Regions from separate parts of the Arthrobacter sp. zg.Y820 genome, predicted to be linked through region 2. Evidence: riboswitches for the same ligand, from Rfam matches in the RefSeq annotation. Region 2 holds a riboswitch; the other holds the start of a gene.
The links. A riboswitch is a leader RNA that binds a small molecule or an ion and turns the genes downstream of it on or off. The one in region 2 is predicted to bind cyclic di-AMP.

Region 1: it holds a riboswitch for cyclic di-AMP, as region 2 does, so the genes downstream of both, QNN99_RS08435 (C40 family peptidase) here and QNN99_RS16400 (M23 family metallopeptidase) in region 2, are expected to answer to the same signal.

The regions. Positions count from the first base shown of each region.
Region 1 is NZ_JASKLX010000008.1:189,897-193,134, forward strand. It holds gene QNN99_RS08420 (sensor histidine kinase) at 1-395, shown strand, start outside; gene QNN99_RS08425 (response regulator) at 383-1,027, shown strand; gene QNN99_RS08430 (LbetaH domain-containing protein) at 1,277-1,888, shown strand; cyclic di-AMP (ydaO/yuaA leader) riboswitch at 2,068-2,214, shown strand; gene QNN99_RS08435 (C40 family peptidase) at 2,218-3,090, shown strand.
Region 2 is NZ_JASKLX010000016.1:10,548-13,785, forward strand. It holds gene serC (phosphoserine transaminase) at 46-1,173, opposite strand; gene QNN99_RS16395 (iron-dependent transcriptional repressor DtxR) at 1,418-2,116, shown strand; cyclic di-AMP (ydaO/yuaA leader) riboswitch at 2,182-2,393, shown strand; gene QNN99_RS16400 (M23 family metallopeptidase) at 2,396-3,169, shown strand.

The sequences.
Region 1 (3,238 bases), on a different contig from region 2:
CTTCGCTGACCAGCCGGTCACCGGTTCCGTGTTCCCTGAATACCAGCGGCCTGCGGCGGGCTCCCGCCGCGGTGGAGGCGGCAGCGTACTTTGTCCTCGCTGAAGCCCTGACCAACGCGGCAAAGCACGCCGACGCGTCACGGATTGACGTGGTTCTGCAAACCGAATCATCGCCGCGGGAGGACATTCTGGTGATCCAAGTGAACGACGACGGCCGAGGCGGCGCGCGGGCAGGTTCGCCTGAGACCGCAGGGTCGGCTGAGGCCGCCGGCCGCTCGGGCACGGGACTGGCCGGGATCGCCCGGCGGGCGGCGGCCTTCGGCGGCAAGCTGGTCCTGGCCAGCCCCGACGGAGGGCCCACTGTTGTGAGGGTAGAACTGCCATGCGCCTTCTGATAGCCGAAGACGACGCCCTTCTGCGGGCGGGCTTGGAACTGCTGCTGCAGGGCGAAGGATTCGAGGTGGTCGGTTCCGCCGACAACGCCGAGGACCTGCTTGCGGCCTTTGAGCCGGGGAGCGCCGACGGTGCGGTGCTGGACGTGCGGATGCCGCCGTCGTACACCAATGAAGGCCTGCGTGCGGCCTTGGAACTCCGCTCCCGGGTGCCCAATTTTCCCGTGCTCGTCCTCTCCGCCTATGTGGAGGACCGCTACGCCGGGCGGTTGCTTGCCTCCGGCGCGCAGGGCGTGGGCTACCTGCTCAAGGAACGTGTGGGCAAGGTCGGCGACTTTGTGGACGGCCTAAAGCGGGTGCTGGACGGCGGAACGGTGATGGACCCGGAGGTCATTGCGCAGCTGTTCAGCCGACGCAGCACCCAGGATCCCATTCGGTCGCTGACCCCGCGGGAATTCGAGGTGCTGGGGCTGGTGGCCGAGGGGCTCGGCAATGCCGCCATTGCGCAGGCAATTTCAGTCTCAGAGACCGCCGTCAGCAAGCATATTGGCAACATCTTCGCGAAGCTGGGACTTTCGCCGCTGGACAACGGGCACCGTCGGGTCCTGGCTGCCCTGGCCTATCTGCGGTCCTAGCCCGCCTGCCGTCCCGGAGCATCACCTGATGAATTCGCCGGGACCAGGTTGCATTTCACCGGGGATGATTTTTCGTGTCTTTTCACGCCTTTTGTTTCCGTCGGCACCGAACCTGCCCGCCGAGCGGCCGACTTCCGCGCCGCCGGGCGTTCTGCCGCCGCAGCACCCGGGCAAGGACGGTAGGCTAAGAGTGCTCCCAGCGCGTTGATATATTGCGATCCGGCCAGATCACGAAAGAAGAGAAGAATTATGCCAGCGCCTCAGCGAACCGATGCCGACAGCATTCGCCAGGATTTAGGATTCCTCACCGTCGCGGAAGTCCTGCAGCTGTGCGCTACCCAGCAGATACTCGACCCGTCATCGACCTTGATTTCACGAAGAGCTCAGCTCGGCGAAGGCAATGTGCTGTATCCCGGAGTGGTTATCCAGGTGGATGACCAGAGTTCCTGCGTTATCGGACACCGGAATGTTTTCCATCCAGGCACCTTTCTCACCGCCGAGCACGGTGGAATGCTCCTCCTGGGCTCCGAAATCACGCTGGGGCCCGGCGGAGTCCAGCTCAAGGCGGGCCGGACCCATGCCGTGGCAGTGGGCGACGGCGCACGGCTGGCCAACGGGCCCGTGGTGACCGGCCGGTCAGTGCTTGGCACCGGCTCACAGATCATGGGTGCCGTCGAAGCGGATTCAGTGGTTCTCGCCGACGGCGGAGACTTCCGCTCAAATCCGGCGGAGAAGCGCGGTGCTGTCCTTAGGGGAACGGGGCTCGCCCGCGGACTGAGGCTGGCTCCCGGCGAACTGGTTCAGGGCTTTGGCAACTTCGCGACAGCCAACGTCGTACGCCAGACCGATTCGCCCGCCTGATCCCTCCGGTCCAGGCCGCTCCGGGCTGCAATTACCAAGAGGCGGCACCCAGGTGAAAATGCGAGCTCCGTTACTAAATAGTTACCTTTGCGTAATCGTCTTGTAGCGTAGTGGTCGTGCCGTTATCTGAAGCGGCTCCCTTGGCTTGTTACCTAGCTCTGCCGCTGGTCAAGGTCCACAGATATAAACACTTCGGCAGAGGCGGGGGAACCATAAACGGGTTCCTTTGAATCCTTGGGGTTAAGTCAGCCGAAGGTTTCTTTAGCTGACCGGGTGACTCCCATCCGCATCCGACAGCTCACCTCGCAGGTATCGGGAGAGGTAACTCATTGTCTTTCAATAACACTCGTGGACGCCACCGTGCCAACAACGCCGGGCTCCTGGCCGCAGTTGCCAACGCCACCAACGGCAAAGCACGCACCATCGGCAGCGCCGCTACCGTCATGGCCGCAGGCTCCACTCTGCTGCTCGGCATGGCCGCTCCGGCCTCGGCCGGCGTCATCGCCAACGACTCAGCCGAGTCCTACAGCGCACCGGCCCCTGTAGCCGCACCCGCCGCTGTAACCGCTCCCGTTGAGGCCCCGGCATCTGCAGGATCCACTCACGTGGTTCAGTCCGGCGATACGCTCAGCAAGATTGCTGCAACGTACGGCGTCAACCTGAACGACATCCTGGCGCAGAACGGCCTTGCGCTGGACTCCATCATCTACCCCGGTGATGTCATCACCTACGCCGGTGGCGCCGCCGCAGCTCCTGTTGCTGCTCCTGTTGCCGCTCCTGTTGTTGCCGCTGCTCCGGCCCCCGCGGCCGAGCCTGCTGCAGCCGACTTCAGCAGCATCAGCACCCAGGCGTCCGCCGTGACTCCTGCTGCCGTAACCGGCACCAACCAGATCATGCTTGCATCCGCTCAGTCCCAGATGGGCGCCATGCAGGACTGCACCGTCCTGGTTGAGGTTGCCCTCCGGGCAGCCGGCCACTCGGTTGGCGACCTGTCCCCGGCGCAGCTTGCTGCCTACGGAACCCCGGTCACTGACCCGCAGCCCGGCGACATCGCCTTCTACGCCGACGGCGGCATGGGCTTTGCCCACATTGCCATCTACACCGGCAACGGACAGGCCATCCACAGCGGATGGAACGGCAACCAGACCGTTGAGCAGAGCGCTAACGTCGGCTCCGGCGCCGTCTACTACCGCGTAGCGTAATTTCGCAGTAGCAATCCCGCCGGAGGGCGGGAAGTGAACGGCTCGTCCTCCGGCAGCTCCACCAAAAACACCCGGCCCTTTGGCCGGGTGTTTTTGCGTGTCCGGGTGTTCTGTCCAGACGTTCTGTCCGGACGTTCCGTCCGGACGT
Region 2 (3,238 bases):
CGGAAGTTCTTGGGCCTGGAGTTCTTAGGCCGGGATGTCTTTGAGCTACGAATTCTCGATCACGAAGTCAATGCACTTCAGCAGTGCGCTGACGTCATCCGGTTCGATGGCCACGAAGGTGGCGATGCGCAGCTGATTGCGGCCGAGCTTGCGGTACGGTTCCACGTCCACGATGCCGTTGGCGCGCAGCGTCTTGGCGATGGCTGCGGCATCTATGCTGTCGTCAAAATCGATGGTGGCGATGACGTTCGACCGGTCCTCGGGGCGGGCCACGAACGGTGTGGCCACAGGTGAGGCCTGCGCCCAGGAGTAGATCCTGCCCGCCGAATCGGCGGTGCGGTCGGTGGCGAACTTCAGGCCGCCGTTCGCGTTCAGCCATTCAATCTGTGCGTTGAGGGTCACCAGCGTGGACAACGACGGCGTGTTGTACGTCTGGTTCAGCCGTGAGTTGTCGATGGCTGTCTGCAGGTTCAGGAAGTCCGGGATCCAGCGGTCCGTGGAATTGATCCGTGCGGCCCGTTCCAGCGCCGCGGGGGAGAACATGCCCAGCCACAGACCGCCGTCGGAGGCAAAGTTCTTTTGCGGCGCAAAGTAGTAGACGTCGGATTCGGCCAGGTCCACGTGCAGGCCGCCCGCGGCAGAGGTGGCATCGATCAGGACCAGGGAGCCGTCGTCGGCCCCCTGCACGCGATGCACCGGGGCGGCGACACCGGTGGAGGTCTCGTTCTGGGGCCAGGCGTACACATCCACGCCCGCTTCGGCCACCGGCTCGGGCCGCGTACCGGGCTCTGCCTTAATGATGGAGGAGCCGGCCAGGAAGGGCGCCTTGTTGGTGGCGGCTGCGAATTTGGACCCGAACTCGCCAAAGGACAGGTGCTGGGCCTTGTTTTCCACCAGGCCGAAGGATGCAACGTCCCAGAATGCCGTGGACCCGCCGACACCGAGAACTACTTCATACCCGTTCGGGGCGCCAAACAGGCCGGAGAGTCCTTCACGGATGCTGCTGACGAGGTTCCGCACGGGAGCCTGCCGGTGCGAGGTGCCCAGCAGGTTGGCACCGGCGCGGGACAGGGCCTCAATTTGCTCCGGACGCACCTTCGAGGGGCCGGCACCGAACCGCCCGTCCAGGGGAAGGAGTTCAGCGGGAATCTTGAGTGCGGCGGTTTCGCCCATGGGTATCGCTCCAAGCGGTAGGCAGGGTGCTCTGATGTGCTTTTCCATTCTGCCCCACCGCCCCGGCTCCCAGCCATTCGTTACCGCCGGCAGCGGGAGTGCGGCGACTCGCGGAATTATCTGCACTCTGTACAAATAAGCTAACGTAAGGGGCAATAATGACCACGGGCGGGGGCGTCCGCCGTTGTTCTCCTGAACCTTTCGCACGAGTAATCTTCCGCACGAGTAATAGGAGCGGCCTGCCATGACGGACCTCATCGACACTACCGAGATGTATCTGCGCACCATCCTGGAGCTCGAGGAAGAGAACATTGTCGCTCTCCGGGCGCGGATCGCCGAACGGCTGCGGCATTCCGGCCCGACGGTGTCCCAGACCATCGGCCGCATGGAACGGGACGGGCTCGTGGTGGTCTCGGGAAACCGGCACCTGGAGCTCACCGAGCTGGGCCGCCGGCGTGCCACCGAGGTGATGCGCAAGCACCGGCTGGCCGAACGGCTGCTGTCGGACGTGATTGGCCTGGACTGGGCCTACGTCCATGACGAAGCCTGCCGCTGGGAGCATGTCATGAGCGAGCGGGTTGAGCGCCGCCTCTATGAGCTCCTGGGCCGCCCCAGCGAGTCGCCGTACGGCAACCCGATTCCCGGGCTCGAACAGATCGGCGGCGTGCCTGCTGAACTCTTTCACCACGGAGTCACCAACCTCGTGGCGGCCGTGGCTGCCGCCGATCCCGGAACCAAGCTGAAGCTGGTCCGCTTGGCGGAGCCGGTGCAGGTGGAGCCGGAACTGCTGACCCAGCTGGACGAGGCCGGATTGCGCCCCGGCGCCGAGCTGACGGCGGAGGTCGTGGCGGGTTACATCTCCGTGCGCGTTCCCGGCATCGAAGGTGCCCTGGAACTGCCTCCAGAGGTGGCCGCGCACGTCTTTGTGTCCACAGCAGGATAACGGAATGGTCTCTTTTGTCGGGCTTCCCCTATAGTGACTAACTGACGTTGAAATAACACCGTTATCCGGGCCTTACGCCGAACCCTGCCACTGGCCCGGAATTGCATACCGTTCAGGCAGGGGCGGAGGACCCATCAACTGGCAGCCACAGCTGCCTTGGGGTGAAGCCTCCAGCATCAGCACACCGCCGCGTACGCCGCGGCCTGTGGTGAGTGGGGGCCGAGTATTCTCTACTCGAATCCGACAGCTAACTTCGCAGGCATATGAGAGAGGTATACCTTGTCGAAGCATGCTGCCCCGGGCAGGCGCCGCGCGTCCGCTCCGGTTACGGCCCCGCGCCCACGGAACGGCCAACCATCGGGCCGCCGCCGGGCCGAAACAAAACCCAGCTCCTTCGGTGGTGCAGCCCAGAAAGTTGCCATCACCGCCGCGACGTCGGGCCTGATCCTTACCGTCGCCCTCCCCACTACCGCAGCGGTCCCTGAGCCGGTCGAAGAGATGCAGACCGCAGCCGTTGAGGAAGCAGTGGTGGTTTCCGCTGACCCCAATGCAACAGTTGAGTTCGAACGCGCCGCGCTGACCAGCAAGTCCGATCCGGATGCGAAGCTGCGCCAGGTCGTCGTGGCTGCGGGCAGTGAAGTTGCCGCGGGCGCCGCCAAGGGGACCCTGGCCACACCGCTGGCCTCGGATCTGGTTCAGACCTCAGGGTTCGGCTACCGGGTCAGCCCCATCACCGGCAGCGCCGGCGAACTGCACCGCGGCCAGGACTTCGCCGCGGCCTGCGGCACCGATGTTACGGCCGCTGCCTCCGGAACGGTGACCTTTGCCGGCTGGCACGGCGGCGGCGGCGGAAACCGCGTCGTCGTGGACCACGGCAACGGCGTGGAGACCACCTACAACCACATGTCCAACCTTGCGGTTGGCGTTGGCGCCACGGTGGAGCGCGGAGACCTGGTGGGTGCCAGCGGCACCACGGGCGCGTCCACCGGCTGCCACCTGCACTTTGAGGTCATGGTTAACGGCGACGTAGTGGACCCGTTGGGCTGGCTGTAACCGCAGGTAAACCATTCCGTGACCGGAACGTGACATTGGTCAAATGTTGTTGTACGCTCTTCCTCGTGC